Regions from separate parts of the Pseudomonas wenzhouensis genome, predicted to be linked through region 1. Evidence: predicted binding sites of a transcription regulator. Region 1 holds the regulator's gene; each other region holds the start of a gene.
What was found. Region 1 encodes sigma-54, which starts transcription at its own class of promoters, with help from an activator protein. Its sites were predicted from a motif close to ANTGGCATNNANNTTGCTNT; they were not measured.
Positions count from the first base shown of each region.

Region 2: J7655_RS12060 (CmpA/NrtA family ABC transporter substrate-binding protein) is a predicted target of sigma-54. The motif match lies at 1,631-1,650, and genes of this name have one in related genera.
Region 3: J7655_RS10570 (CmpA/NrtA family ABC transporter substrate-binding protein) is a predicted target of sigma-54. The motif match lies at 1,867-1,886, and genes of this name have one in related genera.

Region 1 covers NZ_CP072610.1:912,795-916,066, forward strand. Annotated here, with positions in the region: gene rapZ (RNase adapter RapZ) at 1-369, opposite strand, end outside; gene ptsN (PTS IIA-like nitrogen regulatory protein PtsN) at 372-836, opposite strand; gene hpf (ribosome hibernation-promoting factor, HPF/YfiA family) at 849-1,157, opposite strand; gene J7655_RS04105 (RNA polymerase factor sigma-54) at 1,257-2,750, opposite strand; gene lptB (LPS export ABC transporter ATP-binding protein) at 2,928-3,272, opposite strand, start outside.
Region 2 covers NZ_CP072610.1:2,634,541-2,637,812, reverse strand. Annotated here, with positions in the region: gene J7655_RS12065 (ANTAR domain-containing response regulator) at 1-246, opposite strand, end outside; gene J7655_RS12060 (CmpA/NrtA family ABC transporter substrate-binding protein) at 265-1,476, opposite strand; gene acnB (bifunctional aconitate hydratase 2/2-methylisocitrate dehydratase) at 1,725-3,272, opposite strand, start outside.
Region 3 covers NZ_CP072610.1:2,308,427-2,311,698, forward strand. Annotated here, with positions in the region: gene ntrB (nitrate ABC transporter permease) at 1-427, opposite strand, end outside; gene J7655_RS10570 (CmpA/NrtA family ABC transporter substrate-binding protein) at 440-1,723, opposite strand; gene J7655_RS10575 (hypothetical protein) at 2,110-2,424, opposite strand; gene J7655_RS10580 (hypothetical protein) at 2,579-2,971, shown strand; gene J7655_RS10585 (crotonase/enoyl-CoA hydratase family protein) at 3,091-3,272, opposite strand, start outside.

The DNA of each region.
Region 1 (3,272 bases):
ATAAGCGATGGCTTCTGCCAGCGAGCGATTGTCGTTGGTCAGCGGATGGCGTCTGCGTGTTTCGGAAAAACGCTTGAGCAGGGTTTCGTCTTCGGCGTCGAGGTAGAGCACATCGCAGCGAATGTTGCGTGTACGCACTTCTTCGAGCAATTCCGGAAAGCGCTTGAGCTGGCTCAGCAGGTTGCGCGCATCGATGGAAACGGCCACCTGCGGCAACAGCATGTCGCTGTGCGGCAGGAAACGCCCGGCCAGATCCGGCAGCAAGCCGGCTGGCAGGTTATCGATGCAGTAGAAACCGTTGTCTTCGAGTACATCGAGGGCGGTGCTCTTGCCCGAGCCGGAGCGGCCGCTGACGATGATCAGGCGCATGTTCAGTGACCGTTCTGAATGTCTACGACGACCTGATAAAGCTCTTCGCCGCTGCTGGCCTGACGTAGACGTTCGCGCACATCTTGGCGATCGAGCATGCTGGCGATCTGCCGCAGCAACTCGAGGTGCGCATCGGTTGCCGCTTCCGGCACCAGCAGGACGAACAGCAGATCCACTGGCGCACCGTCAATGGCATCGAAGTCGACGGCAGCATCCAGATGCAGGACAGCGCTGATGGGTGCACTGCAGCCAGCCAGGCGGCAATGCGGAATGGCGATGCCGTTGCCGAAGCCGGTGGAACCGAGCTTCTCGCGGGCGATGAGGCTTTCGAAGATATCCTGGGTATCCAGGTCGGGCAGGTCGCGGGCAACCAGGTTGGCAATCTGTTCGAGTACGCGTTTCTTGCTGCCACCCGGCACGTTCACCAGGGAACGGCCGGGGGTCAGGATGTTTTCAAGTCGGATCATGGATGGGGAATGTCAGCGGGCCGTGGCGCCTTGCAGGCGTTCGAGCTGCTTTTCCTTGTGCTTGATGAGTTGACGGTCGAGTTTATCGGCCAGCAGGTCGATGGCTGCGTACATGTCCTGATGTTCGGCATTGGCGACGACTTCACCACCGGCAATATGCAGGGTGGCTTCGATCTTCTGCTTGAGTTTTTCGACCTCCATTATCACCTGAACGTTGGTGATCTTGTCGAAGTGGCGTTCCAGTCGGCCGAGTTTCTCGCCGATGTAGTCACGCAGGGCGTCGGTCACATCCAGCTGATGTCCACTGATGTTGACTTGCATACCGCTTTCTCCTTGTTGCCTTGTGTAAGAGATGGGTCTGGGTCAGACCCACCACCGGAACACTGTGGCCTGTTCGCCGGGGCGATCAGTCGATCTTGCTCACATCAGGCGTTTGCGTTCGCTGGAGGGCGCAATACCGAGAGATTCACGGTACTTGGCTACTGTCCGGCGTGCGACCTGGATGCCTTGTGCCTCCAGTAAACCAGCGATCTTGCTGTCACTCAATGGCTTTTTCGCGTTTTCCGCGGCAACCAGTTTTTTGATGATGGCGCGGATCGCGGTAGACGAGCATTCGCCGCCTTCGGAGGTGCTGACGTGGCTGGAGAAGAAATATTTCAGCTCGTAAATACCACGCGGGGTGTGCATGAATTTCTGCGTGGTGACGCGCGAGATGGTCGACTCGTGCATGCCTACCGCTTCGGCGATGTCATGCAGCACCAGCGGCTTCATGGCCTCGTCGCCGTAGTCGAGAAAGCCGCGCTGATGCTCGACGATCTGCGTGGCGACCTTCATCAGGGTTTCGTTGCGGCTTTGCAGGCTCTTGATGAACCAGCGCGCCTCCTGCAGCTGATTACGCATGAAGGTATTGTCGGCGCTGGAGTCGGCACGTTTGACGAACCCTGCGTACTGTGGGTTGACGCGCAGGCGCGGCATGGCTTCCTGGTTCAGTTCCACCAGCCAGCGGTCATTGTGCTTGCGCACGATCACGTCGGGTACCACGTATTCCGGTTCGCTGGATTCGATCTGCGAACCCGGACGCGGGTTCAGGCGCTGGATCAGGTCGATGACCTGACGCAGCTCGTCTTCCTTGAGCTTGCTGCGGCGCATCAGTTGGGCGTAGTCACGGCTGCCGAGCAGCTCCAGGTAATCGCTCACCACGCGCTGGGTTTCGTTGAGCCAGGGGGTGTTGCTGGGCAGTTGGCGCAGTTGCAGCAGCAGGCACTCGCGCAGGTCGCGGGCGCCGATACCGGCAGGTTCGAACTGCTGGATGCGGTGCAGTACCACTTCCACTTCGTCCAGTTCGACATCCAGCTCCGGGTCGAAGGACTCGGTCACTTCCTCGAGGGTTTCCTCAAGGTAGCCGTCATTGTTGATGCAGTCGATCAGGGTAGCGGCAATCAGCCGATCCTTGTCCGACATGGGGGCCAGGTTCAGTTGCCAGAGCAGGTGACTGTGCAGGCTTTCGCCACTTGAGGTGCGGGTGGTGAAGTCCCACTCGTCATCGTCGCTGCTGGGCAGGCTGCTGGCGCTGGTCTGGTAGATGTCTTCCCAGGCGGTATCGACCGGCAGCTCGTTGGGGATGCGTTCACCCCATTCGCCTTCTTCCAGGTTATCCACCGTCGGGGCGGTTTCCTGGTAGCTCTCTTCCTTGCTCGGAGCTGGGGTGGCGCTTTCGGCGCCATCAGCCATGGGGTCACTGTTGTCGAAGTCGTCGCCATCTTCCTGGCGCTCGAGCATGGGATTGGATTCCAGTGCCTCCTGGATTTCCTGTTGCAGGTCCAGGGTCGACAATTGGAGGAGGCGGATAGCCTGTTGCAGCTGCGGGGTCATCGTCAGCTGCTGGCCCATCTTGAGGACTAGCGATGGTTTCATTGCAGACCTTAATTTACTGGCGAGTTACGCCTTCCACATCAGGGCGCCGAAGCGCCGCCAGGAAGCAAATTATATGCCTGAACTTCTCGTTCTTGCCTAGGGGTTGCAATATTTCTGTAGCGAAACAACGGCGACTTGCAGGCTGTTTCAAACATCAGCAGCGCGCGCTGTTATCCGCTACAGGCGGAACTCGTGACCCAGATACACCTCTTTGACCGTCTGGTTGGCGAGGATGGCCTCGGCGTCACCTTCGGCGATCAGCTGTCCGTCGTTGACGATGTAGGCGGTTTCGCAGATGTCCAGGGTTTCGCGCACGTTGTGATCGGTGATCAGGATGCCAATGCCCTTGGTCTTGAGGTGATGGATGATCTGCTTGATATCGCCTACCGAAATCGGGTCGACACCGGCAAAGGGTTCGTCGAGCAGGATGAACTTGGGGTTGGTCGCCAGCGCGCGGGCGATTTCCACGCGGCGCCGTTCACCACCGGACAGGCTCATGCCCAGATTGCCAGCGATATGGTG
Region 2 (3,272 bases), 1.7 Mb from region 1:
CTCATCGGTGAACATGACGATCGGCCGTGGCTGATCGCGACTGACCAGTACCACCTGCTCCATGACGTCGCGGCCGGGCGATTCGGTGTCGATCAGGATCACGTCGGGGCGCACGGCTTCCACGCGCTCCGGCAGGTCGATGGTCAGGCCGGACTCGTCGATTACCTCGAAACCCGCCTCGATCAGCGCGCATTTCAGGCGGCCGACCTTCTTCGGGGTGTCGTTAATCAGCAGGATACGCAGCATCGATGACACTCCCGATGATTACAGGGCGACAGCCGGATTATCGGCCAGGGCATGCAGAGGGAAGCTACGCGCGTAGGCGGCAGGGTCGCTGCCGTCCCAGCAACTGCCATCCTGCAGGATGGAGCTGCGCATGTCGCCCGGTACGGCAATGCCTAGGGCCGTCGCTGCCTCGCGGTACAGAGCCAACTGCTGAACCTGGCGGGCCACTGCCAGGTAGTCGGGGTCTCTGCGCAGCAGGCCCCAGCGGCGGAACTGGGTCATGAACCACATGCCGTCGGACAGGTATGGTTGGTTGACCAGGCCGCCGGCGTGAAAGCGCAGCGGATGCTCGTCCAGCCAGGCGTGGCCCAGGCCGTCCTGATACTGGCCAAGAAAGCGCGGTGTGATCGCCGAGAGCGGGGCGTCGACATACTCGCTGCCACTGAGTAGCTGCGCCGTGCTGCGCTTGTTCTCTTCGTTGTCATCGATGAAACGGGCGGCGTCAAGCACCGCCATGATCAGCGCGCGGGCAGTGTTGGGGTGCTGCTCGACGAAGGCGCGGGTGCAGCCCAGTACCTTTTCCGGATGATCCGGCCAGATCGCCTGGATGGTGGTCAGGGTGCAGCCGAGCTGTTCATCGACAGCCTTGGCGGTCCAGGGTTCGCCGACACAGAAACCGTCGATGCGCGCGGCTTTCAGGTGTTCGATCATCTGTGGCGGCGGCACCACCACGCTGTCGACATCGCGCAGCGGGTGGATGCCCTGGCTGGCCAGCCAGTAATAGAGCCACATGGCATGGGTGCCGGTGGGGAAGGTCTGGGCGAAAGTCAGGCGTGCTTTGTTTTGGTGCACGTGCTGGCGCAGTGCTTCGCCACTGGTCACGCCGGCCGCTTGTAAAGTGTGCGAGAGGTTGATGCTCTGGCCGTTCTGGTTCAGCCCCATGAGCACGGCCATGTCGGTGGCCGAACCGACGCCGAGACCCAGCTGTACGCCATAGATCAGCCCGTAAAGGCTGTGCGCGGCATCCAGCTCGCCACTGAGCAGGCGGTCGCGTAGGCCGGCCCAGGAGGTCTGGCGATGCAGCCTGATGCTGAGCCCGTACTTCTCGGCAAAGCCCTGCGTGGCGGCGACGATCACTGAGGCCGAGTCGCTCAGGGCCATGAAGCCGATGTTCAGCACGCTCTTCTCTGGGGCATTGTTGCCCCAGGCCCAGGTCAGGGCATCGTCGCGAGGGGTGTCGTGTTCGCTCATGCTGCTTTCCTTTAGGTCACGCAATACGCTGCTTGGCCGTCGCTGGCCCATAAAAAACGTCGCACTGATCCCGGGGCGAATCCTCCCGAATCCAGTACGACGCCGTTGTCGCTGAGGCCTGTTCCGCTATTGGAAGGGCCGTATTGCCAGTGACGAAGCAAGGCATATGCCACAAGGCAGGCGGGGTTGGCGCGATGAAGATATAAAAAAGCCCCGCACTGGGCGGGGCTCCTTTTACAACGCGGGGATCAGGCCTGAACGACCGGGATCTTGGCGTTGGCCGCAGCTTCACGGAAGTCGGCGATCTGGTCGAAGCTCAGGTAGCGGTAGATGTCGCCAGCCATGCTGTCGATATCCTTCGCGTAGGCCATGTACTCCTCAACGGTCGGCAGCTTGCCGAGAATCGAGGCGACCGCTGCCAGTTCGGCAGAGGCCAGGTACACGTTGGCGCCATCGCCCAGACGGTTCGGGAAGTTACGGGTGGAGGTCGACACCACGGTGGAGTTGGCAGCCACACGTGCCTGGTTACCCATGCACAGCGAGCAGCCCGGCATCTCCATGCGTGCACCGGCCTTGCCGTAGATGCCGTAGTAGCCTTCCTCGGTCAGCTGGTGAGCATCCATCTTGGTCGGCGGCGACAGCCACAGACGAGTCGGGATGCCGCCCTTGACCTTGTCCAGCAGTTTACCGGCAGCGCGGAAGTGACCGATGTTGGTCATGCACGAACCGATGAACACTTCGTCGATCTTGTCGCCGGCCACGGTGGACAGCAGACGGGCGTCGTCCGGGTCGTTCGGGGCGCACAGCACCGGCTCCTTGAGCTCGGCCAGGTCGATTTCGATGACTTCGGCGTACTCGGCGTCCTTGTCGGCTTCCATCAGCACCGGGTTGGCCAGCCAGGCTTCCATCGCCTGGGCACGGCGCTCCAGGGTGCGGGCATCGCCATAGCCTTCGCTGATCATCCAGCGCAGCAGGGTGATGTTGGACTTCAGGTACTCGGCGATGGCCGATTCCGGCAGTTTGATGGTGCAGCCGGCAGCCGAACGCTCGGCGGAGGCGTCGGACAGCTCGAATGCCTGCTCGACGGTCAGGTTGTCCAGACCTTCGATCTCGAGGATGCGGCCGGAGAAGATGTTCTTCTTGCCTTTCTTCTCGACGGTCAGCAGGCCTTTCTGGATGGCGTAGTAGGGGATGGCGTGGACCAGGTCACGCAGGGTGATACCCGGTTGCATCTTGCCCTTGAAGCGCACCAGAACCGATTCCGGCATGTCCAGCGGCATCACGCCGGTGGCGGCGGCGAAGGCCACCAGGCCGGAACCGGCCGGGAAGGAAATGCCGATCGGGAAGCGGGTGTGCGAGTCGCCACCGGTGCCGACGGTATCCGGCAGCAGCATGCGGTTCAGCCAGCTGTGGATGATGCCGTCGCCAGGACGCAGGGATACGCCGCCACGGGTGCGGATGAAATCCGGCAGGGTGTGGTGGGTGGTGACGTCGATCGGTTTCGGATAGGCCGCAGTGTGGCAGAAGGACTGCATCACCAGATCAGCGGAGAAGCCCAGGCAAGCCAGGTCTTTCAGCTCGTCACGGGTCATCGGGCCAGTGGTGTCCTGGGAGCCGACGGTGGTCATCTTCGGTTCGCAGTAGGTGCCCGGGCGCACGCCTTCGACGCCGCAGGCCTTGCCGACCATCTTCTGCGCCAGGGTGAAGCCCTTGCCGCTGTCAGCCGGCTGCTCCGGCTTCTTGAACAGGTCGGAGGAGCCCAGGCCGAGCTCTGCGCGCGCCTTCTCGGTCAGGCC
Region 3 (3,272 bases), 1.4 Mb from region 1:
GCCAGGCCAGCGGCGAGACCGGACGCAGCAAGCTGATGATCGGCGCCAGCATGCCGGCGAGAAAGGCGAAACGGCCGATGGCGAACCCCAGGGGAATGCCCACCAGCGCCGCCAGACCGAAGCCGACGCCGACGCGGCCGAGCGAGTTGAGGATGTTCCAGCCGATACCCATGTCGTTGGGGCCGTTGTCGTAGAAAGGATCAGCGAACAACACCAGCGCGGCTTGCCAGGTGCTCAAGGGGCCAGGCAGGCCCTCGCTGTACTGCGCCAGCAGCGACCAGAAGCCGATGAAGGCGATGATGCCCAGCAGCGGGGCGATGCCGGCCTTGAGCATACTGCCCAGTGCGGCGGCGCTGGGCAGCAAGGCCTGCGCAGAGAGGCGCGGCTTGGCAATTGGCGGCAGTGGTGTTTTCAGGGGCGCATTCATGCTCACCTCCAGTCAGGCTTTGATGGCGAAGGAGTCGGCGTAGGCGGCCGGATTGCTGCCGTCCCAGACCACGCCGTCGATCAACGTGCTGCTGCGCAGCGGGCTGCTCGGCACCGCCAGCTTGAGGGCGCTGGCAGCCTCGGCGTAGAGCGCGGTCTGGTTGACTTGCGCGGCCACGGCGGCGTAATCCGGCGCATCCTTGAGCAGGCCCCAGCGCTTGAATTGGGTGAGGAACCACATGCCGTCGGAGTGATAGGGAAAGTTGACGCTGCCGTCCTTGCAGAAGGCCATGGCGTGTTCGTCCTTCCAGCTGTTGCCGAGGCCGTCCTCGTACTGGGCGAGAAAGCGCGGCTCGATCACCTGCACCGGCGCGTTGACGTAGGCCTTGCCGGAAATCAGCTTGGCGGTGCTCTTGCGGTTCTCCTCGCTGGCCTCGATGAAGCGGCTGGCATCGAGAATCGCCATGATCAGCGCACGGGCGGCATTGGGATACTGCTCGATAAAGGCGCGGGTGGTGCCGAGCACCTTCTCCGGGTGGTCCGGCCAGATCTGCTGCGTGGTGGTGGCGGTGAAACCGATCTTGTCGAAGATCGCCCGCGCGCCCCAGGGCTCGCCGACGCAGAAGCCGTCCATGTTGCCGACACGCATATTGGCGACCATCTGCGGCGGCGGCACGACGATGGTCTTCACATCGCTCATGGGGTTGATGCCGACACTGGCCAGCCAGTAGTACAGCCACATGGCGTGGGTACCAGTTGGGAATGTCTGGGCGAAGGTCAGCGGATTACCGCCTTTCTTCACGTGTTCGGCCAGTTGCGCGCCGTTGGTCACGCCAGCCTCACGCAGTTGCTTGGACAGGGTGATGGCCTGGCCATTCTGGTTTAGCCCCATCAGCACCGCCATGTCCCGCTGCGGCCCGGCCAGGCCGAGCTGGGCGCCGTACATCATGCCGTAGAGCACATGGGCAGCATCCAGTTCGCCAGTGTTGAGCTTGTCGCGCACGCCGGCCCAGGAGGCCTCCTTGCTCGGGTTGATGGTCAGGCCGTATTTCTCGCCGAAACCCTGGGTGGCGGCGACCACCACTGAAGCGCAATCGGTCAGGGGAATGAAGCCGACGTTTAGCGCGGCTTTTTCCGGCGCGTCGGAGCCAGCTGCCCATGCTGCGCTACGCAGCGAAGCCGGCGCCGACAAGCCAAGTGCGGCGATGCCGCTCACGGCGCCGGCCAGGGCGATGGATTGCTTGAGAAAGTTACGGCGGCTGGTGGCCAGGGGCTTGTTCGAATCACGATCGGTCATGGTTCTAATCCTTGTCAGGCGCATAAACAAAAACGGCGTACGCCAGGCCGCCTCGATGAGAGAAAGGTGACCTGACGGACGCCGTTGTCCGTGATCCTCGGCCCGCCGCCGTTGGCGTGCTACGCAGGATGGTTGACAGGGACTTAGCAAGGGGCTTGCCAGCTTTCATGCACAACGGCCGAGCAGCGGCATGCGGCACCTGCCAGGTAGGGGCCGGATTCCGGATTGCCAGCGGCTAGCTGTTTAGGATCAATAAGTTGCAGCTGTGTTCTGAGAGAATTTTGAAGTGTGTGGAGCAAGCGCACGCTCAGCTCACCCCGCATGCTTCTGAGCCAATGCCGTGCATGAGCGGGCGGCGCTGAGCCTTTTTGGTTCGTACCGCAGGCTCAGGACGCCGGTTGAACGCGCGCCTCCTCGACGAAGTCGCGCAGCCAGCGCAGCACTTCGACGGCTTCCCAGCGAGCCGGATCGAACAGCGCATAGGCCAGCCCCTGATAGCCGACCACATCCAGTTGCCGATGGTAGCCGGCGCGCTGCAGCAGCGCCTCGATCTCAGCGAAGCAGGTATTGAAGTGCTGACGATTGAAAGGGGTGCGGCTCTCGGTGACGATGCCCTCGAGCTGCAGTTCCTCGACCATCTCGCGTACCCGCTCCAGCGGCATGCGGTTCACTCGGTGTTTTAGCTGCAGTACGTCCAGCATGATGGCGCTCCTGTGCAATCGATCATTTACCTGCGATATAGCCTAATCGAAAAATACTGTACAAATAAACAGTATTGAGTGATATTGGCCTCACTTAGGCGACAACAACCCGTCCACCACCTGAAGGTGGGCGCCTTGCGAGGGGGTATTGGCAATGCAACAGATGCTGATGACGATTGTGCTATTGGCCCTGCTGAGCGGCTGCGCGCAACCGCAGATTGATCGACCACAGGCCAACGGTGCCTATCTGGTGATCGAGGGCGAACAGGCCTGGGCCGTGCTGGTTTCCGATGGCCAGCGTGTCGAGGAGACGGGTATAGTGCTCGACGTGATTCGACTGCCCAGCCATCACTCCAACATTGCCGCCAGTTACGTGATCGAAACGCCCAACTGCGGCAAGCTGCAGTGGCTGACCGAGCGTCATGGCGCCGCAGAGGGTGAAACCACGCTGTTGCCGGCCGCCTTCAACGAGCAACTGAGCAAGCCTGGCTGCGTGCTTGCGCAAGGCCTGAGTCGAGCCTGGACGGCCCTGGACTACTCAGGCTGACCCGTTGGGTGCGCCGCGCGCACCGACATTCGATGACGGATTAATTGGCGAGACGCGCAAAGAAAAAGCGCCGCGACCTCAACGGAAGCGGCGCTTTTCATTTATGGGTTACCGAATGCTTACAGCAGGTGTTGCTTGTCCATCTCGATAGCGGCATCGAGTGTTTCCAGCAGCGCCTTGCGCACCTTCAGCTTGGTGTTCTTGTGCGCGGTCATGTTGATCTTCTTCATCTGCTGCGCCACCGCCTGAGTGGTGGCCAGCAATTGTTCGGCCGGCACCACTTTGTCCAGGAAGCCGGCCT